2 linked regions of the Alicycliphilus denitrificans K601 genome follow. The protein of the gene in region 1 interacts with the protein of each later gene in a pairwise test. Links are inferred from orthologs where the notes say so. Each region holds a gene or a part of one and is shown in the gene's direction. Other genes may lie near its edges.

Region 1 (10,944 bases):
CGGGGCGGCCTGCGATCACCAGCGCTGGCGCAGGCGGTCGTAGGCGTAATCGCCGAACCTGCGGTGCGCGGCCGGCGTGAGGTACACCTTGTCGGCGAACACGTAGCGGCCGGGATCGGCGTCGGTCAGCAGCGTGGACGAGGTGCACAGGGACGAGTTCACCTCGCCAGCGCCTATGCCTATGCCCGGGCCGGCGTCCACCGAGGTGCAGACCGGCGTTCTGCCGTCGGTGAAGCCATAGCCGCCGGGGTTGCCCTGGAACAGGTTCACGTAGTAGGCGATGTCCACGTAGAACACGGTCTTGCGCAGGTCCTCGATGGCGACCAGCAGGTCGTTGTTGAAGCGCAGGCTGGCGCTGCTGATCAGGTCCTGCTTGCCGATGGCCACGGCCCAGGGCGTGCGGCTCAGGTCGTAGGTGCCGGTCACCAGGATGTGCTTGGCACCAGCGTCGGACAGGCGGCGCACCTGCGCGGCAAGGTTCTTGCCAGCCTGGCTCGCGGCGTCCACGTACTGCGCCTCGGTGAGCGTGCCCGCCTGCACGGCGGCCATGCCGGCGATGATGTCGCTCGCGCCGGCGCTGACGATCACGAGGTCGCCGTCGGCGGGCTGCTGGCCGGCGAGGAACTGGGTCACCTGCTGCGTCACCGTGGGCGTGCTGGCGTCGCCCGCCGCATCGGGGGTGGCCGCCACGCGCGCATTGCCCTGGGCGTAGCTCAGGCCGCTGGCCGACACGGGCGCGATCGTGCCGCCGTAGCGCGAGGCGAGCTGCTTCGTCCAGATGTTCAGGGTGCCGTCGTTGACCGTGTAGCTCTTGCCTCCCACCTGGCCCACGTCGGCCTGGGCGTCGCCGAAGGCGACGAAGCGCGTGGGCGTGAAGGCGGATTCGACGTCGCTGGAACCACAGGCCGCCAGCAGGGCGGCCGATGCACAGGCGGCCGCCAAGAAGCTGCGGCGCATCCAATTTGCTGGCATGTATTTCTCCGGATTGAGGTGGGCGAGAGTTTAACGACAGGGTTGCGGCGCCGTGTGAAGACGTCAGCCCGCGGCCGCGGCGCGCTGCAGGCGGTCGCGCACGCCCTCCCAGTCGGGCGTGTCGGGCGGGGTCTCGATCCAGATCAGGCGCGCGCCCGCGTCGTCGAAGCCGCGCAGCGCGGCGAACAGCTGCTGCGCGGCCGCGGCCGCGTCGTCGGGCATGCGGCGCAGGATGATCCTGGACGATGCCGAGCGCAGCGGTGCGCGCGCGTACACGGCCAGGTGGGCGGCGTCGGCGCCCAGCACGTCCAGGCCGGCCTGCAGCTGCCTGGCGTCCATCAGGCGCACGCGTGCCGTCGGGGCGTAATGAGCCAAAAGCGTGCCTGAAGCGCGTGGTGTGTGCGCCGGCAGCTCTTCTTTCGATAGTGGGCGCAGGCCGCAGGCGCGCTGCACGTCCGCGCGCGAGATGGCGCCCGGGCGCAACAGCACCGGCACGCCGCGCGTGCAGTCGATGATGGTGGACTCTATGCCCACGGCGCAGGCGCCGCCGTCGAGCACCAGCAGTTCGTCGCCGAACGCGTCGGCCACGTGCTGCGCCGTGGTCGGGCTGACTTTGCCGAAATGGTTGGCGCTGGGCGCGGCCACGCCCCACACGGGCGGGTCGAGCCGCTGGCAGGCGGCCAGCACGGCATGGGCCACGGGGTGGGCGGGGCAGCGCAGGCCCACGCTGTCCTGCCCGCCCGTGGAGGCCCGCGCCGCGGCGGGCAGGCGCGGCAGGATCAGCGTGAGCGGGCCGGGCCAGAAGGCGTCGATGAGCTGCTGCGCGAACAGCGGCACCTCCTTGGCGTAGTGGGTGATGGCCGTGCTGTCGGCCACGTGCACGATCAGCGGGTGGTTGGCGGGCCGGCCCTTGGCGGCGAAGATCCGGGCCACGGCCGCGTCGTTGTCCGCGTCGGCCGCCAGGCCGTAGACGGTCTCGGTCGGCAGGCCCAGCAGCTCGCCGCGCGCCAGCAGCCGCGCCGCGGCCTGTACCGAGGAGGGGAGCGTGCCGTCCAGGATCATGGGGGTCAGAAGGGTTCGATGCCGAGGATGGCCGCCGCCTTGAGTGCCGTGGCGCGCACGGCCCCGGGCGTGGCGCCCGTGACGTTCAGGTGGCCCATCTTGCGCCCGCGCTTCGCGTCGCGCTTGCCGTACAGGTGCAGGTGGCAGCCGGGCAGCGCCAGCACCTCGTCCCAGGGCGGCGTGGCGGGGCCGTCGCCGTCCCTGAACCATAGGTCGCCCAGCAGGTTCAGCATGATGGCCGGGCTGTGCAGGCGCGGCTGCACCAGGGGCAGGCCGGCCATGGCGCGCACCTGCAGCTCGAACTGCGACACGTCGCAGGCGTTCTGGCTGTAGTGGCCGCTGTTGTGCGGGCGCGGGGCGATCTCGTTGACCACCAGGGCGCCGTCCTGCAGCACGAAGAACTCCACGCACAGCACGCCCACGTAGTCCAGGCCATCTGCTACCGATTTGGCAGCTGCCAGCGCTTGACGGGCCTGCCCTGGAGGCAGATTTCCCTCATGAACCTCGGTCACGGCCAGGATGCCGCCCCTGTGCAGGTTGCGCTGCACGGGCAGGTGCACGACATGGCCGTCCCGGCCGCGCGCCACGATGACGGAGCACTCGTGCGCCAGCGGCAGCATTTTTTCGAGCACGCAGGGCACGCGGCCCAGATCGTCCCAGGCGGCGGCCAGCTCCTGTGGCGTATTCACGCGCGCCTGGCCCTTGCCGTCGTAGCCCAGGCGCGCGGTCTTCAATATGCCGGGCAGCAGGCCGGCATCCACGGCGGCCAGCTGCGCGGGCGTCGCTATCACCGCGTGCGGCGCCACGGGCACGCCGCAGCGCACGAAGTGGGCCTTCTCGGCCGCGCGGTCCTGCGCGATCGCCACGGCGCCGCCCGCGGGCGACACGGGCAGGCTGCGCGCCAGGATGTCGAGCGCGGCGGCGGGCACGTTCTCGAACTCGGTGGTTACGGCGGCGCACAGGCGCGCCAGTTCGGCCAGGCCCTGCGGGTCCTCGTAGCCCGCGCGGATGTGGTGCTGGCTCACCAGCCCGGCCGGGCTGGCTGCGTCGTCGTCCAGCACGGCCGTGGAGTAGCCCATGGCCTGGGCCGCGTGCACGAACATGCGCCCCAGCTGCCCGCCGCCGAGCACGCCCAGCGTGGCGCCGGGCAGGATCACGCCCCGGCCCGCGCTCATGTGGCCACCGGGGGCAGGGTCATGGCGCGCGCGGCGGCGGTCTGCTCGGCGCGGAAGGCTTCGAGCCGCTCGCGCAGCGCAGGGTCGTTGTTGGCCAGCAGGGCCACGGCGAACAGCGCCGCGTTGGCCGCGCCGGCCGCGCCGATGGCGAAGGTGGCCACGGGCACGCCCTTGGGCATCTGCACGATGGAGTGCAGCGAATCCACGCCCGAGAGATGCTTGCTGGCCACGGGCACGCCCAGCACCGGCACGCAGGTCTTGGCGGCGATCATGCCGGGCAGATGGGCGGCGCCGCCTGCGCCCGCGATGATGGCCTTGAGGCCGCGGCCGGCGGCGGCCTCGGCGTAGCGGAACATGTCGTCGGGCATGCGGTGGGCCGAGACCACCCGCGCCTCGTGCGCGATGCCGAACTGCTGGAGGATGGCGGCTGCGTGCTGCATGGTGTCCCAGTCGCTGCTGGAGCCCATGACCACGCCGATCTGGATGGGGTTCATGTGAGGAGTGCGCGCAACGGCGCTCGTCGGGGGAACCCGGCATTTTACTTTTCGGACATGCACCGCGCCCGCCGGGGTTCTGTTCCACGGCGCCGAATATGTCCGAGAATCCCCGTTGAGCCATTACCGGGATGCCTATACATGATCGACGTTACCCTGGAAACCTTTGAGACCGAGGTGGTCGCCGCCTCCATGAGCCAGCCCGTGCTGGTGGACTTCTGGGCACCCTGGTGCGGCCCGTGCAAGACGCTGGGCCCGGTGCTGGAGAAGTTGGAGACCGAATACGCGGGCCGCTTCAAGCTCGCCAAGATCGACTCCGACCAGGAGCAGCAGCTGGCCGCCATGTTCGGCATCCGCAGCATCCCGACCTGCGTGCTGATGATGAACGGCCAGCCGGTGGACGGCTTCATGGGCGTACAGCCCGAGGGCCAGCTGCGCGCCTTCCTCGACAAGCACGTGCCCAGCGCCGAGGCGCTGCAGGCGGAGGAACAGGAGGAAGAAGCGCAGGATGCGCTGGCCGAAGGCGACACCGAGGGCGCGCTGGAAAAGCTGCAGCACGCCGTGGCCACCGACCCGGCCAACGACGAGGCGCGCTTCGACTACGTGAAGCTGCTGCTGCAGCTCGGCCGCGAGGACGATGCCAAGGTGGCCTTCGCCCCCGTGATCGCAAAGGCCGAGGCCTCGCGCCGCCTGGGCGCGCTCAAGGCCTGGATGGATGCTCTTGATTTCGTAGCTGCTGGCGCGCATGGGGAGGGCGCTGACGCCCAATTCGATGCAAAGATTACCGCCAACAAGCGCGACTTCGAGGCGCGCTTCGGCCGCGCACGCTGGCTCATGGCGCGCCAGCGCTGGCAGGAGGCCATGGACGAGCTGCTGGAAATCCTCATGCGCGACAAGGCCTGGAACGACGAGGCCGCGCGCAAGACCTACGTGGCCATCCTGGAGATCATCGAGCCGCCCAAGCCCAAGGTGGCCGAGGGCCAGATCCCGCCCGAGGACCCGGTGGTGGCGGCCTACCGCCGGCGCCTGAGCTCGGTGGTGCTGAGCTGAAAGAAACAAGGCCCCGCGAGGGGCCTTGTCTTTTGCTGGAAGCCGGGAATCAGGCAGTGAGCCGCTGCAGCGCCTCGCGGTACTTGGCGGCCGTCTTCTCCACCACCTCGCGCGGCAGGCGCGGCGCGGGGGCGGTCTTGTTCCAGGGCTTGCCGCCCACCTGGGCCTGCTCCAGCCAGTCGCGCACGAACTGCTTGTCGTAGCTGGGCGGGTTCTCGCCGCGGGCCAGCGCCTCGGCATAGCCCTCCACGGGCCAGTAGCGCGAGCTGTCGGGCGTGAGCACCTCGTCCATCAGCACCAGCGTGCCGTCCTTGTCGAGGCCGAACTCGAACTTGGTGTCGGCAATGATCATGCCCTTGGCGAGCGCGATGGCGGCGGCGGCCTCGTACAGCTGGATGGAAACGTCGCGGATCCTGGCGGCCAGATCCGGGCCGACCATCTCCACGGTACGCTCGAACGTGATGTTCTCGTCATGCTCGCCCATGGCGGCCTTGGCGGCCGGCGTGTAGATGCTGTGGGGCAGCCTGGCGGCATTGGTCAGGCCGTCGGGCAGCGGCACGCCGCAGACCGAGCGCGACTCCTGGTACTCCTTCCAGCCGCTGCCGGCCAGGTAGCCGCGCACCACGGCCTCGATGGGAATCGGCTTGAGGCGCTTGACGAGCATGGAGCGCCCCCGCACCTGGGGCGCCTCGGCCGGCGTGACCACGCTCTCGGGCGCCTCGCCGGTCAGGTGGTTGGGCACGACGTGGCCCAGCTTGTCGAACCAGAACAGCGCCATCTGCGTGAGCAGCTCGCCCTTGCCGGGGATCGGCTCTCCCATGATCACGTCAAAGGCCGAGAGCCGGTCGCTGGCCACCATCAGGATGCGGTCGTCGCCCACGGCGTAGTTGTCGCGCACCTTGCCGCGCGCCAGCAGCGGCAGCGAGGTCAGGGCGGAGGTGTGCAGGGCAGAGGTGCTGGGCTGGGTCATAGAGACGGTCGGGCGAAAGGGTCTGCCCCGCCATCGCCGGGGCCAAAGCGGGCCATTCTAGCCGTGGCGCCGGAGCCTGTGGCGCGGCGATTCGCGGGCCGCCACAGGCTGGAAATCCAGCCGATTGTGAAGCTTTTTGCGCGCCTTGGCACCCCGTTGCCATATCCCGTGCGCCCCGGGCGGGAACGCATTGCGTTCCGTGGCGCGCGGGCGCATAGTGAATCCAGGCCCGAATGCATTCACGTTCGCCAGCCGCCCCGAGCCGGTATCAGGACGGTGTTTTTCAACCAGTGAGCCACAGGAGGCTTGTCTATGAACTTGACGATCAGCGGTCATCACCTTGAAGTGACCCCCGCCTTGCGTAGTTACGTGACGTCCAAGCTGGAGCGCATCATCCGCCACTTCGACCAGGTGGTGGATGTCAAGGTGCTATTGACCGTAGAGAAGCAGAAGGAAAAGGAAAAACGCCAGCGCGCCGAGTGCACGGTGCACGTGAAAGGAAACGACCTGTTCGTGGAGAGTGCGCATTTCGACCTGTACGCAGCCGTGGACGAACTGATGGACAAGCTGGACCGCATGGTCGTGCGCCACAAGGACCGCATGCAGGATCACCAGGCAGGCGTGCGCCGCGCCACCGTGCAGGCCGCCGCGGCATCCTGAGTGAACGGCCAGAGCCCGTCCGCGCCACCGCTCGTGCAAAAGCGGTGGTGCCGCAACCGCCCGCGGGGCGGTTTTTTGTTGCTGGTGGATACACTCTCAGGGTTTCCGCTGGGCGTGCATAATCGTCGCTCACTGTGACCATGAACCGACTCGCTTCCATACTGCCTCCCGCACAAGTGCTCGTGAGCGTCGATGCCACTAGCAAGAAACGTGCATTCGAGGAGGCCGGCCTGCTGTTCGAGAGCCAGCACGGCCTGTCCCGGGCCCTGATCACCGACAGCCTCTTCGCGCGCGAGCGCCTGGGCTCCACGGGGCTGGGCCATGGCGTGGCCATTCCGCACGGCCGCATCAAGGGGCTGAAATCGCCCATGGCGGCGGTGTTCCAGCTGGCCCATCCGATCGGCTTCGACGCGCCCGACGAGCAGCCCGTGGTGCTGCTGATCTTCCTGCTGGTGCCCGAGGCTGCCACACAGAAGCACCTGGAGATCCTGTCGGAAATCGCCGAGCTGCTCAGCGACAGCGCGTTGCGCGAGCGCCTCAAGAGCTGCGCCGACGCCGCCAGCCTGCACGGCATGATCTCGGGATGGCAGTCGGCCCAGAGCGCCTGACGCCACGCCCTAGGGCCTGCTAACACTATGGAAGGGGTAGCGAAGCTCATGACAGCCCGTCCATCCAGGCGCGCGACGCAGTGCGTGCGTGTGCACGCACAAGGAGCGCAACGCCGAGGGGCGGGCTGTCATGAGCTTCCCTTCGGGTTGTCTCGCAAAGGGGCCGTCTGCGGCGTTGCCCACGCTTGCAAGGCATCAGCCTTGGCCAGCGCGCGGGCGCCTTGCACCCAGCCCCTTTGCGAGGCAACGCGATCCCCTTCCATAGTGTTAACAGGCCCTAGCCATCGGCTGCCATGAAACCCAACGTCGTCAGCGCCGATGTGCTCTTCGAGGAGTTCCGCACCCTGCTCAAATGGGAGTGGGTCGCGGGCCTGGGGGCTTCAGAGCGGCGCTTCGCCGAGGTGGCTGTGCGCGCCGCGCGCTCGGGCGCAGACCTCGTCGGCTACCTCAACTACATACACCCCTACCGCGCGCAGATCCTGGGCGAGCGCGAAGTCGCCTACCTGACCAACGCGACGCCCGGGGACTGCAAGCGCCGCATCGCGCGCATCGTCACGCTGGAGCCTCCGGTGCTGGTGCTGGCCGACGGCCAGGCCGCGCCCGAGGAGGTGGTGTCGATGTGCGAGCGTGCGCAGATTCCGCTGTTCGCCACGCGGGAGTCGGCGGCCTTCGTCATCGACGTGCTGCGCGCCTACCTGTCCAAGCACTTCGCCGACCGCACCACCATGCACGGCGTGTTCATGGACATCCTGGGCCTGGGCGTGCTCATCACGGGCGAATCGGGCCTGGGCAAGAGCGAGCTGGGGCTGGAGCTGATCTCGCGCGGCCACGGCCTGGTGGCCGACGACGCGGTGGACCTGTACCGCATCAACCAGACCACCATCGAGGGCAAGTGCCCCGACCTGCTGCAGAACCTGCTCGAAGTGCGCGGCATCGGCCTGCTGGACATCCGCGCCATCTTCGGCGAGACGGCCGTGCGCCGCAGGATGCGCCTGAAGCTCATCGTGCACCTGGTGCGCAAGGAAACCATGGAGCGCGACTACGAGCGCATGCCCTACGAGCCGCTCACGCAGGACGTGCTGGGCGTGCCCGTGCTCAAGGTGGTGATCCAGGTGGTGGTCGGGCGCAACATCGCCGTGCTGGTCGAGGCCGCGGTGCGCAACACCATCCTGCAGTTGCGCGGCATAGACACCTACCAGGAATTCGTCGAGCGCCACCGCCGCGCCATGGAAGGCGGCGGCGCCTGACCGCGCATCAGCGCTTCTTGGCGCAACTGGCGCACTGGCCGTACAGGGCCATGGAATGGTCCTGTATCACCCAGCCTTTGGACTGGGCGATCAGGTTCTGGCGCTTCTCGATCTCGGGGTCGTAGAACTCCTCGACCTTGCCGCAGGCCGTGCACACGAAGTGGTCGTGGTGCTGGCCCTCGTTGAGTTCGTAGACGGCCTTGCCGCTCTCGAAGTTGCTGCGGATCAGGATGCCGGCCTGCTCGAACTGCGTGAGCACGCGGTAGACGGTGGCCAGGCCGATGTCCGAGCGCTCGTCCAGCAGCACGCGGAACACGTCCTCGGCCGTCATGTGGCGCTGGGCGCCCTTTTGGAAGATTTCCAGGATCTTCAGCCGGGGCAGCGTCGCCTTCAGGCCGGTGCTCTTGAGTTCGTCGATGTTCGTCATGACAAGGTCCTTCATCTGCCAGGGCGAAATCAGGGATGGTGCGCCCCGCAGGCTGGGCGCCAGGCCCGGGCCGCTACAATGGACCGGATCATATCCCCTATGCCTAAACCCATGTCTGCTCCCGCCCGTAGGGGCGCCCGTCGGGGCGCCATAGTGTTGCTGGCCGCCGTGCTGGCCGGTTGCGCGGGCACCGGCGAGCGCCTGTCGAACGTCGTCACGCCCTACAAGGTGGCCGTGGTACAGGGCAACTTCGTCTCGCGCGAGCAGGTGCAGATGCTGCAGCCCGGCATGGGGCGCCAGCAGGTGCGCGAGATCCTGGGCACGCCGCTCATGGTGAGCGTATTCCACGGCGACCGCTGGGAATACGTCTTCACGCTCAAGCGCCCGGGCGTGGAGGCGCAGACGCGCAAGCTCACCGTGTTCTTCAAGGACAACGTGATGGACCACGTCGAAGGCGACGAGATGCCCTCCGAGTCTGAGTTCGTGGCCTCGCTCACCTCCAAGGTGTCCAAGCCCAAGGTGCCCCAGTTGGAGGCCACCGAGGCGCAGCTGGCGCGCTTTCCCAAGGCCGAGTCCGCCGTGCCCGGGCCTTCCCCCGCACCTGCCGCGCCGCCCGTCGCGAGCTACCCGCCGCTGGAATCGCCGCGCCGCTGAGTGTCCCCGGCCCGCCCATGGCGGAGCCCGTTCCCGTTTTGATTGCGAGCTGACATGACCTCATCCTCTTCCGTACCCCGCCGCGTGGCCGTAGCCGGCGCCAGCGGCCGCATGGGCCGCATGCTCATCGAGGCGATCCAGGCAAGCGACGACTGCGTGCTGGCCGGCGCGCTGGACCTGCCCACCAGCCCCGCCGTGGGCCAGGACGCCACCGCCTTCCTGGGCCGCGCGAGCGGCGTGGCCATCACCGCCGACCTGCGCGAGGGGCTGAAGAATGCCGATGTGCTGATCGACTTCACGCGCCCCGAGGGCACGCTGGCCCATGCGGCCGTGTGTGCCGAGCTGGGCGTGCAGATGGTCATCGGCACCACGGGCTTCTCCGACGCGCAGAAGGCCGACATGGAGGCCGCCGCGCGCAAGGTGGCCATCGTGCTCGCGCCCAACATGAGCGTGGGCGTGAACGTCACGCTCAAGCTGCTGCAGATGGCCGCGCAGGCGCTCGCCACGGGCTACGACATCGAGATCATCGAGGCGCACCACAAGCACAAGGTGGACGCGCCCTCGGGCACGGCCCTGAAGATGGGCGAGGTGATCGCCGAGGCGCAGGGCACGCGCCTTGCCGACCGTGCCGTGTACGAGCGCTACGGCCACACGGGCGAGCGCAAGGAGGGCAGCATCGGCTTTGCCACCGTGCGCGGCGGCGACATCGTGGGCGACCACACCGTGCTGTTCGCCGGCACCGGCGAGCGCGTGGAGATCACGCACAAGTCCAGCAGCCGCGCCGGCTACGCGCAGGGCAGCCTGCGCGCCGTGCGCTTCCTGGCCGGGCAGCGCGCGGGCATGTTCGACATGTTCGACGTGCTGAACCTCAAGTAGCCGCCTCATGGACGGCATGCGCTGGCTGCACCAGGGCGACGCGGTCGCGCAGGGGCTGGCCCTGCTGCTGCTCGCCATGTCGGTGGCCAGCTGGGTCGTAATCCTCTGGAAGCTGCGCCTGATGTGGCGCGCCCGCGTGGACGTGCCGCGCAGCACGGCTGCGTTCTGGCAGTCGCCGTCGCTCGCCGCGGGGCTCGAACGCCTGCCGCCCTGCGATCGCGAGGCGCTGGTGCTGCCGCTGGTGCGCGCCGCCGCGCAGGTGGCGTGCTCTGGCTCGGGCGCCGCGCTGGCCGACCAGGGCGCTATTGCGCAGCGCCTCACGCGCGCGCTGCGCGATGCCCTGCACGGCGTGCTGGGCCGGCTGCAGTTCGGCCAGGTGCTGCTCGCCACCGTGGGCTCGACGGCGCCCTTCGTGGGGCTGCTGGGCACCGTGTGGGGCATCCACCATGCGCTCGGGGCGCTCGCGGGCGCCGAGCAGATCACCATCGAACGCCTTGCCGGCCCCGTGGGCGAGGCGCTCGTCATGACCGCTGCGGGCCTGTCGGTGGCGATCCCCGCCGTGCTGGCCTACAACTGGTTCGGCCGCGCCATCGGCCGCATCGAGGCCGACCTCGAAGGCTTTGCGCGCGACCTGCGCGAGCTGGTCGCCGCCGCAGGCTGACCCGCCATGGCATTCGGCCGGCTGGAGCGCACGCAGGGCCCCGAGCCCATGAGCGAGATCAACGTCACCCCGCTCGTGGACGTGATGC
Region 2 (11,372 bases), 3.2 Mb from region 1 along the record:
TGCCCCCACGGCGAGGCAACGCATCTCCCGTTTTGGAGATGAACAGGCCCTAGCGCTTGATGGGAAAGCGCTGGCAGCTACTGAAAGAGTAGCTTTAGCCCAGCGTGGCGACCACCGGCGCGTGGTCGCTGGGCTGCGGGTTCTTGCGCGGCGCGCGGTCGATACGGCAGGCCGTCACGCCCGCGCGCAGCGCCTCGCTCACCAGGATGTGGTCTATGCGCAGGCCGCGGTTCTTCTGAAAGCCCAGCTGCCGGTAGTCCCACCACGAATAGCTCTTCTCGGGCTGCTCGAACATGCGGAATGCGTCGGTCAGGCCCAGCTCCAGCAGTTGGCGGAAATGCTGGCGCTCCTCCACCGTGTGGTGGATGGTGTCCTTCAGGCCCACGGGGTCATAGGAATCGCGGTCTTCGGGCGCCACGTTGAAGTCGCCCACTAGCACCAGGCGCGGGTGCGCGGCCAGTTCGGCGCGCAGCCAGTCGTGCAGGGCGGCCAGCCACTGCAGCTTGTAGGCGAACTTGTCGGTGCCCGGCGCCTGGCCGTTCACGAAGTAGCAGTTCACCAGGCGCAGCGGGCCGCCTTCCACGTCCAGCGTGGCGGCGATCACGCGCGCCTGCTCGTCGTCGTGGCCGGGAATGTTGCGCACCACGTCGCGCGGCGGCGTGCGGCTCACGATGGCCACGCCGTTGTAGGTCTTCTGGCCGAAGCACACCGCGTGGTAGCCCGCGGCCTCGAAGGCGTCGTGCGGGAACTTCTCGTCCACCAGCTTGAGCTCCTGCAGGCCGATGGCATCCACCGGATTGGCGACCAGCCATGCCAGCACCTGCGGCAGGCGCACGGAGAGGGAGTTGATGTTCCAGGTGGCTAAATGCATATTTTTTTAAGTTATTGATTTTAAATGGTTTTGTGTGATTTTGGGATCTGGAAAACACCCGTGGCTGCCAGGCTGGCTAAGGGATGTCTCCTCCAAGTCTGGCCGCGTCTGTCCGGCCATGTCCGCTATTGCTCCCGGTTCCTTGCTCACCCGTGCCAGCAGTTGATCGGTCTTGGCCGGGTCGTTTTCGGTGTAGGCCAGCGCCAGCAGCGTGAGCGGATGCACTTCCATCATCTCGCACAACTCGGTCAGCTTGTGGATGGTCGGGCTTTCGAGGTCGCGCGCCAGGGTGCTCACGTGCTTCTCCACTCGGAATTTACGCCGAATTTATGCGCAGGCGCCTTTGCGGAATGGAGAATTTACGGGCATCGGCAGAAAACTCGGTCATGGCTATTTCGCCATTGCATCCGCGACAAGAAGCATGACACCCAAGCGTTCCCAGGCGACCCCGATGTCCGCCGCCATGGCCCCGATTGTTCCTCTGGCCGTCCTGCGGGGAATTCGGCACCATGGTTGAGCCCCTTCTTCTCCTCGCGCTGCTCGTCGTCCTGGGCTGGCCGCTCGGACATTACCTGGCTGCAGTGATGCGCGGCGATCCGATGCGCAGCGATGTCCTGTTCCGCTGGATCGAGCGGCCGCTGTACGCGCTGCTGGGCACGCGGCCCGAGGTCGGCATGGGCTGGTGCGGGTACGCCAAAGCCTTCCTGCTGAGCAACCTGGTGCTCGCGCTCGTGGTCTGGGCGATCTTCATGACCCAGGCCTGGTTGCCGCTCAACCCGGATGGCGTGCCCAACATGGGCTGGGACCTGGCGCTGCACACCGTGGTGTCCTTCCTCACGAACACCAACCAGCAGCACTACGCGGGCCAGGCGCAGCTGTCCTACCTGTCGCAGATGACGGGCATCGTGGGCCTGCAGGTGGTCACGCCGGTGATGGGGCTGGCCGTGGCCGCGGCCACGCTGCGCGGCCTGTTCGGCGGGCGGCAGCCCCAGGCCCAGGGCCAGCCCGTGGATGTCGGTAACTACTGGGCCGACGTGGTGCGCGCCACGCTGCGCTTCGTGCTGCCGCTGTGCCTGATCCTGTCGGCGCTGCTGACCTGGCAGGGCGTGCCGGCCACGCTGGCCGGCGGCCCCGTGGCGGCGCCGGTCGAGGCCGGCGCGCAGTTCAATGTGCAGAAGATTCCGCTCGGGCCGGTGGCGCCGATGGTGGCGATCAAGCAACTGGGCAGTAACGGCGGCGGCTGGTACGGCCCCAACAGCGCGGTGCCGCTGGAGAACCCGACGCCGCTGTCCAATTTCCTGCAGACCCTGGCGATCTGCCTGATTCCCGTGAGCATCGTCTTCATGGTCGGGCCCTTCACCGGGCGGCGCAGGTTCGGCGCCATGGTCTTCGGCACCATGCTGGCCATGTCGGTGCTCTCCACGGGCCTGGCGGTCTGGTCCGAGGGGCACTCCGCCATCGCGGCCGACATCGCCCTGATGGAGGGCAAGGAGGTGCGCCTGGGCTCCGATGCCTCGGCGCTGTGGGCGGCGGTGACGACGCAGGTCAACAACGGCTCGGTCAACTCCATGCTCGACTCGGCGGCGCCGCTGACCGGCATGGTGGCCATGGCCGATATGCTGATCAACGCCGTCTGGGGCGGCGTGGGCTGCGGCTTGCAGCAGTTCATCGTGTACCTGCTGCTGAGCGTGTTCCTGGCCGGGCTGATGACGGGGCGCACGCCCGAACTGTTCGGCCGCAAGATCGAGGGCCCCGAGGTGCGGCTGCTGGCGGTGCTGGTGCTGCTGCAGCCGCTGGTCGTGCTGGGCTTCACGGCCGTGGCGCTCGCCGTGCCCGGCCTGGCGGGCAACTCCAACCCGGGCTTTCATGGCATCAGCCAGGTGTTCTACGAGTACGTCTCGGCCTTCGCCAACAACGGCTCGGGCTTCGAGGGGCTGGGCGACGCCACGGTGTGGTGGAACCTCAGCTGCGCCATCGTGCTGGCCGCCGGCCGCTTCCCCGCGCTGGTGATCCCGCTGGCCATCGCCGCCATGCTCGCCGCCAAGCGCCGCGCCCCCGAGGGTGCCGGCACGCTGCAGGTGGAAACGCCCACCTTCGCGCTGGTGCTCATCGGCATCGTCATCATTCTCACGCTGCTGCAGTTCATGCCGGTGCTGGTGCTGGGCCCCGTGGCCGACCACCTGGCTCTGGCCTCGCTGCTTGCCCGCTGAAGGATTCCCACATGAGTACGACACATGCAGCCTCCTCCACCCGCGTGGGCAGTTCTCTGAAGCCCGCGCTGATCGGTTCCTTCGCCAAGCTGGCGCCCCGGCATGCCATCCAGAACCCGGTGATGGCGGTGGTGTGGCTGGGCACCGTGCTGACCGCCGTTGCCACCATCGCGGGCTGGACGAGCACCGGCTTCGGCTGGGCCGTCACGGCCATCCTGTTCGTCACCGTGCTGTTCGCCAACTTCGCCGAGGCGGTGGCCGAGGCGCGCGGACGCGGCCAGGCCGCCTCGCTGCGCCGGGCCCGCAAGGACCTGGTGGCGCGCCGGCTGGACAAGGCGGGCCGGGAGAACACCGTCCCCGCTGCGGAATTGCGCCCGGGCGACCTGGTGGTGGTCGCGGAAGGCCAGCTGGTCCCGGCCGACGGGGAGATCGTCGAGGGCCTGGCGACCATCAACGAGGCCGCCGTCACCGGCGAGTCCGCGCCCGTGCTGCGCGAGGCGGGCACCGACCGTTCCGGCGTGATCGGCGGCACCAAGGTGCTGTCCGACCGCATCGTCGTGCGCGTCACGGCCGAGTCCGGCCACAGCTTCCTGGACCGCATGATCGCGCTGGTCGAGGGCTCCGTGCGGCAGAAGACGCCCAACGAGATCGCGCTGGGCATCCTGCTGGCGGTGATGACGCTGAGCTTCCTGATCGTGGTCGCCACGCTGCCCTTCATCGGCGGCTTCGTGGGCGTGCGGGTCGACGTCGTGCTGCTGGTGGCCCTGCTGGTGTGCCTGATCCCGACCACCATCGGCGGCCTGCTGCCGGCCATCGGCATCGCGGGTATGAACCGCGCGCTGAGGGCCAACGTGCTGGCCAAGTCCGGCAAGGCGGTGGAGGTGGCCGGCGACGTGGACGTGCTGCTGCTGGACAAGACCGGCACCATCACCTACGGCGACCGGCAGGCCACGGCCTTCCACCCGCTGGCCGGGGTGAATGCGGCGCAACTGCGTCAGGCCGCGTTGCTGGCCTCCCTGGCCGACTCCACGCCCGAGGGAAAATCCATAGTCAGGCTCGCGCGGGAGAAGGGCGAGAAGCTTGTGGACCCGGAGCAGGCCCACTTCGTGCCCTTCACGGCGCAGACGCGCATGTCGGGTGTGGACCTGCCCGCCGGCCGCGTGATCCGCAAGGGCGCGATGGATGCGATCGTCCGGCACGTCGCGGCGCTCGAAGGCCATGCGCCAGCCGAGCTGGAGGCGCGCGTGCACGAGGTGGCGCGCAAGGGCGCCACGCCGCTGGTGGTGAGCGATGGCCGGCATGTGCTGGGCGTGGTCGAGCTGTCCGACGTCATCAAGCGCGGCATCAAGGAGCGCTTCGCCCGCCTGCGCGAGATGGGCGTCAAGACGGTGATGATCACCGGCGACAACCCGCTCACGGCAGCGAGCATCGCCGCCGACGCCGGGGTGGACGACTACATCGCCGAGGCCCGGCCCGAGGACAAGCTGGCGCGCATCCGCGCCGAGCAGGCCGGCGGGCGGCTCGTGGCCATGGTGGGCGACGGCACCAACGACGCGCCCGCGCTGGCGCAGGCCGACGTGGGCCTGGCGATGAACTCGGGCACGCAGGCGGCCAAGGAGGCCGGCAACATGGTAGACCTGGACTCCGACCCGGCCAAGCTGCTGGCGGTGGTGGAGATCGGCAAGCAGCAGCTCATCACGCGCGGCGCGCTGACCACCTTCTCGCTGGCCAACGACGTGTCCAAGTACTTCGCCATCCTGCCGGCGCTGTTCGCGGCAAGCGTCCCGCAGATGGCCGCGCTTGACGTAATGCGGCTGTCCAGCCCGGCCAGCGCGGTGCTGTCGGCGCTGGTCTTCAACGCCCTCATCATCCCGGCGCTGATACCGCTGGCGCTGCGCGGCGTGCGCTTCAGACCCGCGAGCGCGACCGAGCTGCTGCGCAACAACATGCTGGTCTACGGCGTGGGGGGCGTGCTGCTGCCTTTCATCGGGATCAAACTCATCGACATCGTGCTGTCCGCGATGTTCAATCTCTGAGGAAACAGACACCATGGCAAACATCCTCCCGGTTTCGCCGGCCCGAGCTTCTTCCGGTACCGCACCCCTTGCCGACCGGGGCGCCTTGCGCGGCGCCGTCGTGCTGGCCGTCGTGACCCTGGCCGGCTTCGGCTTCCTGTATTCGCTGGCGGGCGTCGGCATCGGGCAGGCGCTGTTCCCGCAGGCGGCCGATGGCAGCCTGGTCGAGCGCGGCAGCCGGATCGTCGGCTCGGCGCTGGTGGCCCAGCCCTTCGCGGGCGAGCGCTATTTCCAGCCGCGCCCTTCCGCCGCCGGCTACGACACGATGGCGCTGACGGGCAGCAACCAGGCGCGAACCAACCCGGATCTGCGCAAGCGCCTGGAAGAAGCGCGCGCGGCCGTCGCCATGCGCGAGGGCGTGGCGCCCTCGGCCGTGCCCGGTGACCTGTACACGCAGTCAGGCAGCGGCATCGACCCGCACGTCAGCCCGCAGGGCGCGGCGATCCAGGTGGCGCGCGTCGCGCGTGCGCGGGGCCTTGCCCGCGATGCCGTCGAAAGGCTGGTGGCCGGCCATACCGAGGGCCGGCAGTTCGGCATCTTCGGTGCGCCGCGCGTCAACGTGCTGGCCCTGAACCTGGCGCTGGACGCACTGGCGGCCAGCAAGTAGCGGAAGGCGCGGGCGATGGGGGCGGAGAATACGCAGCAGGCGGATGCCCTGGTCGGCGAGCTGCGGCGGCAGGCGGCCGGCAGGCTCACGGTGTTCCTGGGCGCGGCGCCGGGCGTGGGAAAGACCTACGCCATGCTCGCCCGCGCGCGGGAGCTGCACCGCCAGGGCATCGACGTGGTGATCGGCATCGTCGAGACCCATGGCCGCGCCGAGACCATGGCCCTGGTCGAGGGGTTGCCGCAGGTGCCGCGCAGGCAGGTCGGGTACCAGGGGCGCATGCTCGATGAAATGGACCTCGACGGCTTGCTGGCGCGCAGGCCGGCCATCGCCCTGGTCGATGAGCTGGCCCACCGCAATGCGCCTGGCAGCCGCCACGAGCGCCGCTGGCAGGACGTGCAGGAGCTGCTGGACGCAGGCATCGACGTCTACACCACCGTCAATGTCCAGCACCTGGAGAGCCTGAACGACGTGGTGCACCAGATCACCGGCATCCGGGTGAGCGAAACGGTGCCGGACGCCGTGTTCGAGCGGCTGCGCGACATCCGGCTGGTCGATCTGCCGGCGCGCGAGCTGATCGAGCGCCTGAACCAGGGCAAGGTCTACCTGCCCGAGCAGGCGGCGCAGGCGCTGCAGGCCTTCTTCTCGCCCTCCAACCTCACGGCGCTGCGCGAGCTGGCGATGCAGACCGTGGCCGAGCACGTGGACGCCGACCTGCGCGAGACGCGCACTGCGCGCGGGCTGGCCGACATCGCGATCCAGCGGCACGTGCTCGTCGCCATCGACGGCCGGGGCCAGTCGGAATACCTGGTGCGCGCGGGCGCGCGCATCGCCGAGCGGCGCGGCGCGCCCTGGTCGGTGGTGAGCGTGGATACCGGCCGCTCGGCGGGCGCGGCGCTGCACGCGGAGGACCTGGAGCGCGCGGCGCCCGGGCAGGCGCGCCACTCGGCCGCCCATGCCGAGCAGCAGCGCCAGCGGGAGCTGGACCAGGCCTTTGCGCTGGCGCGCAGCCTGGGCGGAGAGACCGAGGCGCTGCACAACACCGACGTCACGCAGGCCCTGCTGGACGCGGCGGCGGCGCGCGGTGCGCGCTCCATCGTGATCGGGCGCACGCGCGAGCGGCCCGTCGCCCGCATCTTCAACCGCACGCTGACGCAGCAGCTGCTGCAGCGCGGCGCTCGCTACGAGCTCACTATCGTCAGCACGCCGCAGGCGCGCCAGCGCGCGCTTCGCCTGCAGGGCCTGGCCGGCGAGCGCCTGGCCCGGGGCGAGCCCGCCCTGATCGCGCTGGCGACGCTGGGCGCCACCGCGGCCGCCGCGCTCGCCGAGCGCTTCGTGGGGCTGGAGGACCTCTCCACGGTGTTCCTGATCGCCGTGCTGCTGGTGGCCTCGCGAACGCGCATGGTGGCCGCCGCCATCACCGCGGTGCTGTGCTTCCTGGCCTACGACTTTCTGTTCATCGAGCCGCGCTTCACCTTCCTCATCAGCGCCCAGCGCGGCGTGGCGACGGTGCTGCTGTTCCTGGCCGCTGCGCTGATCGCGGGCCGCCTGGCCTCGCGCCTGCGCATGCAGGTGATCGCGCTGCGCGCCGCGAACACGCACGCCACGGCCATGCAGAACCTGGCCCGGCAGCTGTCCAAGGCGGCCGACCTGGGGCAGGTGATCACGGCCAGCGCCTCGGTGCTGCAATCGACGCTGAACGCGCAGGCGTGGATCCGCATCAACGGTGAATCCGGCCCTGCCGCGGCGGCGCAGCACCTGGACGAGAAGGACAAGGCCGCGGCTGAATGGAGCCAGCAGCACGGGCAGCCCAGCGGCCGCTATACCGATACGCTCGCCCATTGCGCGTGGTGGTTCCTACCCGTGCACTCGGACCGGGAGACGCTTGGCGTGGTGGGCCTGCGCTTCCCCGCGGGGATGGGGCGCCTGCCCTTCGAGCAGCGGCGCCTGGCCGAGAGCATGACGGAGGACATCGGCCAAGCCGCACTGCGCGCGCGCCTGGTGTCCGAGCTGGAGGCGGCGCGGGTGACCGGGGAGACGGAGCGGCTGCGCTCTGCGCTGCTGTCCTCCGTGTCGCACGACCTGCGCTCGCCGCTGTCGTCCATGATCGGCGCGGCCGACAGCCTGGCCCGCTACGGCCAGGACATGGGAGCGCAGGACCGCGGCAGCCTGCTAGAGACCATCCGCGTCGAGGGCGAGCGGCTGGACCGCTACATCCAGAACCTGCTGGACATGACCCGCCTGGGCCAGCAAGGTCTGGCTCTGTCGCGCGACTGGATCGGCGTGGACGAGCTGGTAGGCTCCGCCGTGCGCCGGCTGCAGCGCTACGAACCGGCGGTGAAGGTGGAGAGCAGCATCGATGCCGGGATCGGCCCGGTCCACGTCCACCCGGCGCTGATCGAGCAGGCGATCTTCAACGTCCTGGAGAATGCGGCCAAGTTCTCCCCGCCGGGCGAGCCCATCCGGGTGCAGGCGCTGCGGGAGGAGGGCGGCCTGCTGCGCATCGACATCTCCGACCGGGGGCCGGGCATCCCGGAGGACGAGCGGCGCAGGATCTTCGACATGTTCTACAGCGTGGAGCGCGGCGACCGCGGCAAGCAGGGCACCGGCCTGGGCCTGACCATCGTGCAGGGCATCGTGGGCGCGCACATGGGCCGGGTGGAGGCCCTGCCCGGGCCGGACGGCCGGGGCACGACCATCCGCCTGACCCTGCCGCTGGGCGAGCCGCTGCCCGCGCAGGAGGGATGAACCCGTGACCCACCCGCCCGGCGGCCCGGCCGCGCGCGTGCTCGTCATCGACGACGAGCCACAGATCCGCAAGTTCATCGACATCAGCCTGCGTTCGCAGGGCTATGCCACGCTGCTGGCGGAGACCGGCCTGCAGGGCCTGGCGCTGCTCGCGAGCCAGGGCGCGGACATCGTGGTGCTGGACCTGGGCTTGCCCGACCGCGACGGCAAGGAGGTGCTCGAGGAGCTGCGCCAGTGGTCGCGCGTGCCGGTCATCGTGCTCACCGTGCGCTCCGGCGAGGAGGAAAAGGTGGCACTGCTGGACGCGGGGGCCAACGACTACGTGACCAAGCCGTTCGGCATCGGCGAGCTCATGGCGCGCATCCGCGCCTTCCTGCGTACGACGGCGCTGTCCGGTGAGGAAGGCCCGGTCTACGACGACGGCACGCTGTGCATCGACCTCGCCCGGCGCAAGGTGCACCTGCGGGGGCAGGCGGTGGCGCTCACGCGCAAGGAGTTCGCGCTGCTGGCCCTGCTGGCACGCCAGCCCGGGCGGCTCGTGACCCAGACGCAACTGCTGCGGGAGATGTGGGGGCCGACCCACCAGGAGGATGCCCACTACCTGCGCGTCCTCGTGGGCAAGCTACGCCACAAGCTGGGGGACGACGCATCGGCGCCGCGCTACATCGTGACCGAGCCTGGGGTGGGGCTGCGGTTCGTTGCGCAGGAGCGGTAGGGGGACGACGGCTAGGGTGAATCGACATTCAAGAGATCAAGGATGAGACGATACGGGCAGGAGGAATCAAGCCCGCATGACACGCCCGAGCCGCTACGAATTGACCGACGCCCAATGGCAACGCCTGGAGGAACTACTGCCAGGCAAAGCGGGTGATCCGGGCAGAAGTGGCGTGGATAACCGCAACTTCGTCAACGGCGTGCTGTGGGTGCTGCGCTCGGGAGCCCGCTGGAGCGACCTGCCCGAGCGCTATGGCAAGTACAAGACGGTGCACAAGCGCTTCACCCGTTGGGCCGCAGCCGGAGTCTGGGAGCAAGTGTTTGCCATGCTGGTCAAGGACCGGGGCAACGCATACCTGCTGATCGACAGCACCATCGTTCGAGCGCATCAACAAGCCGCCACGGGCAAAGGGGGGCCAAGACTGCGGCTTTGGGGCGTTCCCGAGGTGGTTTGAGCACGAAGATCCACCTGGCCAATGACGGGCAGGGCCGGCCCTTGAGGCTGATCCTCACGCCAGGACAGGTCAACGACATCACCCAGGCCCCCGAGCTGCTGCGAGGCTTTGCGCCCACGCATGTCCTCGCAGACAAGGGCTACGACAGCCGTGCCTTGGTGGCGCAGATCGAAGCCTGTGGCGCGCAAGCCGTCATCCCGCCACGCAGTTGCCAGCAAGCACGCCCCTTCGATGCCAAGCTCTACCGTGCGCGCAACGCCATCGAGCGATGCTTTGGACGGCTCAAGCAGTACCGGCGCATCGCCACGCGCTATGACCGCAAGGACGCCCACTTCATGGCCTTCCTCTGCCTGGCAGCTTCTCTGACTTGGGTACCAGACTGAATGTCGATTCGCCCTAGTTCCTTTTTCGCGGGGGCCTTCGCGCGACCCGTTTCCGCCTCGATTCGGGGCCCTGCCGCACCGGCGGCTATGAGGCTTCCTCTTCGCGCAAGTCGTTACACAAGCCCGTTCTGGCTCGAAAGCCCACCAGTGTAGACTGCCGGGTTTTTTGAGCCGCATGAGCCCCACTATGGCCCAGCACACGGGGCGGGCGGGTTTGACGGGCACGGCGCTGGTGCGCCTGCTGGCCGGCATGGGCGACGCGCCGCAGCGCGCGGGCGAGCCCTGCGCCGCGTTCGCCGATGGCCTGGTCCAGTGGGTGGGCTGGACGGACGCCATCGCGCTGTCCGCCGCCCTGGAACGTCCCGCCGCATCGACCGTCAATCCGCAGAACCGCTACGCCGGCGAGCACGCCGAATACGAGCGCGTGCGCGCCACGCTCGCGCAGGCCATCGGCCGCGAGTCGCAGGCCGCGGGCCGTTCGCCGCTGGAGGCCGGCATGGGCTTCGCCCCGTACCGCCAGTGCTACGTGGCGCGCCAGCAGGCGATGGGCGTGGCGCTGGCCGCGCTGCGCGAGCGCGTGCGCGCCGCCCTGGCGGCCTGCGGCCCCGATGCGGCGCGGCTTGCCGCGGTGGACGCGGTGCTGGCACAGGCGCTTGCGGTGCAGGAGCAGCGCGTGTTCGCTGCCGTGCCCGCGCGGCTCGAAAAACACTTCCAGCGGCTGTGCGCGGCCGAGGCCGGGCCAGACGCGTTCCGCGCCGACCTGCAGGCCGTGCTGCTGGCCGAGCTGGAATTGAGATTGCAACCGGTCGAAGGGCTTCTCGAAGCGCTTCGCCGCCATACCCCTTCGGGCTGTACATGACGAAACTGTTTTCCCTGGCCGCGTTCGCGGCGGGCCTTGCCACCGTGGGCTGGGTGGGCGCGGGCTACCTGCAGGCCCAGCCGCTGGCGCTGGCCATCATCGTGCTGATCGCGGCGTTCTACCTGCTCGGCAGCTGGGAGCTGCTGCGCTTCTCGCGCGCGACCGAGGCGCTGGCGGGTGCGCTGGGCGCGCTCTCGCAACCCCCCGCGCGGCTGGATGACTGGCTGGCCACGCTGCCCGCCGCGCTGCGCGACGCCGTGCGCCAGCGCGTCGAAGGCGCGCGCGCCGGCCTGCCGGGGCCGGTGCTCGCCTCGTACCTGAGCGGCCTGCTCGTGCTGCTGGGCATGCTGGGCACCTTCGGGGGCATGGTGGTCGCCCTGAACGGCACGGGCGCCGCGCTGGCGGGCGCCGACGGGCTCGATGCCATGCGCGACGCGCTGTCGGCGCCCGTGC

Evidence for each region.
Region 2: the proteins of ALIDE2_RS22205 (region 1) and ALIDE2_RS07200 interact in binary tests that used the Escherichia coli proteins (3 or more experiments, as listed by UniProt). The link is inferred for Alicycliphilus denitrificans K601 from one-to-one orthologs.

Annotation. Positions count from the first base shown.
Region 1 is NC_015422.1:4,691,852-4,702,795, reverse strand. Bases 5,406-8,257 are described here. They hold ALIDE2_RS22205 (PTS sugar transporter subunit IIA), read left to right. Parts: upstream 5,406-6,523; coding sequence 6,524-6,991; downstream 6,992-8,257. Other genes in these bases: fur (ferric iron uptake transcriptional regulator), read right to left, coding at 8,246-8,257; hprK (HPr(Ser) kinase/phosphatase), read left to right, coding at 7,285-8,238; hpf (ribosome hibernation-promoting factor, HPF/YfiA family), read left to right, coding at 6,036-6,383; ALIDE2_RS22215 (phosphoribosylaminoimidazolesuccinocarboxamide synthase), read right to left, coding at 5,406-5,723. In the rest of the region: ALIDE2_RS22240 (SGNH/GDSL hydrolase family protein), read right to left, coding at 16-972; ALIDE2_RS22235 (L-threonylcarbamoyladenylate synthase), read right to left, coding at 1,036-2,034; ALIDE2_RS22230 (5-(carboxyamino)imidazole ribonucleotide synthase), read right to left, coding at 2,040-3,209; purE (5-(carboxyamino)imidazole ribonucleotide mutase), read right to left, coding at 3,206-3,703; trxA (thioredoxin), read left to right, coding at 3,845-4,753; more of ALIDE2_RS22215, read right to left, coding at 4,803-5,405; more of fur, read right to left, coding at 8,258-8,665; ALIDE2_RS22190 (outer membrane protein assembly factor BamE), read left to right, coding at 8,777-9,319; dapB (4-hydroxy-tetrahydrodipicolinate reductase), read left to right, coding at 9,374-10,195; ALIDE2_RS22180 (MotA/TolQ/ExbB proton channel family protein), read left to right, coding at 10,203-10,856; ALIDE2_RS22175 (ExbD/TolR family protein), read left to right, coding at 10,863-10,944. UniProt on the Escherichia coli protein: Seems to have a role in regulating nitrogen assimilation.
Region 2 is NC_015422.1:1,516,326-1,527,697, forward strand. Bases 5,429-8,708 are described here. They hold ALIDE2_RS07200 (sensor histidine kinase), read left to right. Parts: upstream 5,429-5,778; coding sequence 5,779-8,508; downstream 8,509-8,708. Other genes in these bases: kdpC (potassium-transporting ATPase subunit KdpC), read left to right, coding at 5,429-5,763; ALIDE2_RS07205 (response regulator), read left to right, coding at 8,513-8,708. Also shown: xth (exodeoxyribonuclease III), read right to left, coding at 95-871; ALIDE2_RS07180 (hypothetical protein), read right to left, coding at 878-1,168; potassium-transporting ATPase subunit KdpA, read left to right, coding at 1,381-3,081; potassium-transporting ATPase subunit KdpB, read left to right, coding at 3,093-5,117; more of kdpC, read left to right, coding at 5,131-5,428; more of ALIDE2_RS07205, read left to right, coding at 8,709-9,223; ALIDE2_RS07220 (DUF3348 family protein), read left to right, coding at 10,248-10,919; ALIDE2_RS07225 (DUF802 domain-containing protein), read left to right, coding at 10,916-11,372. UniProt on the Escherichia coli protein: Member of the two-component regulatory system KdpD/KdpE involved in the regulation of the kdp operon. KdpD may function as a membrane-associated protein kinase that phosphorylates KdpE in response to environmental signals.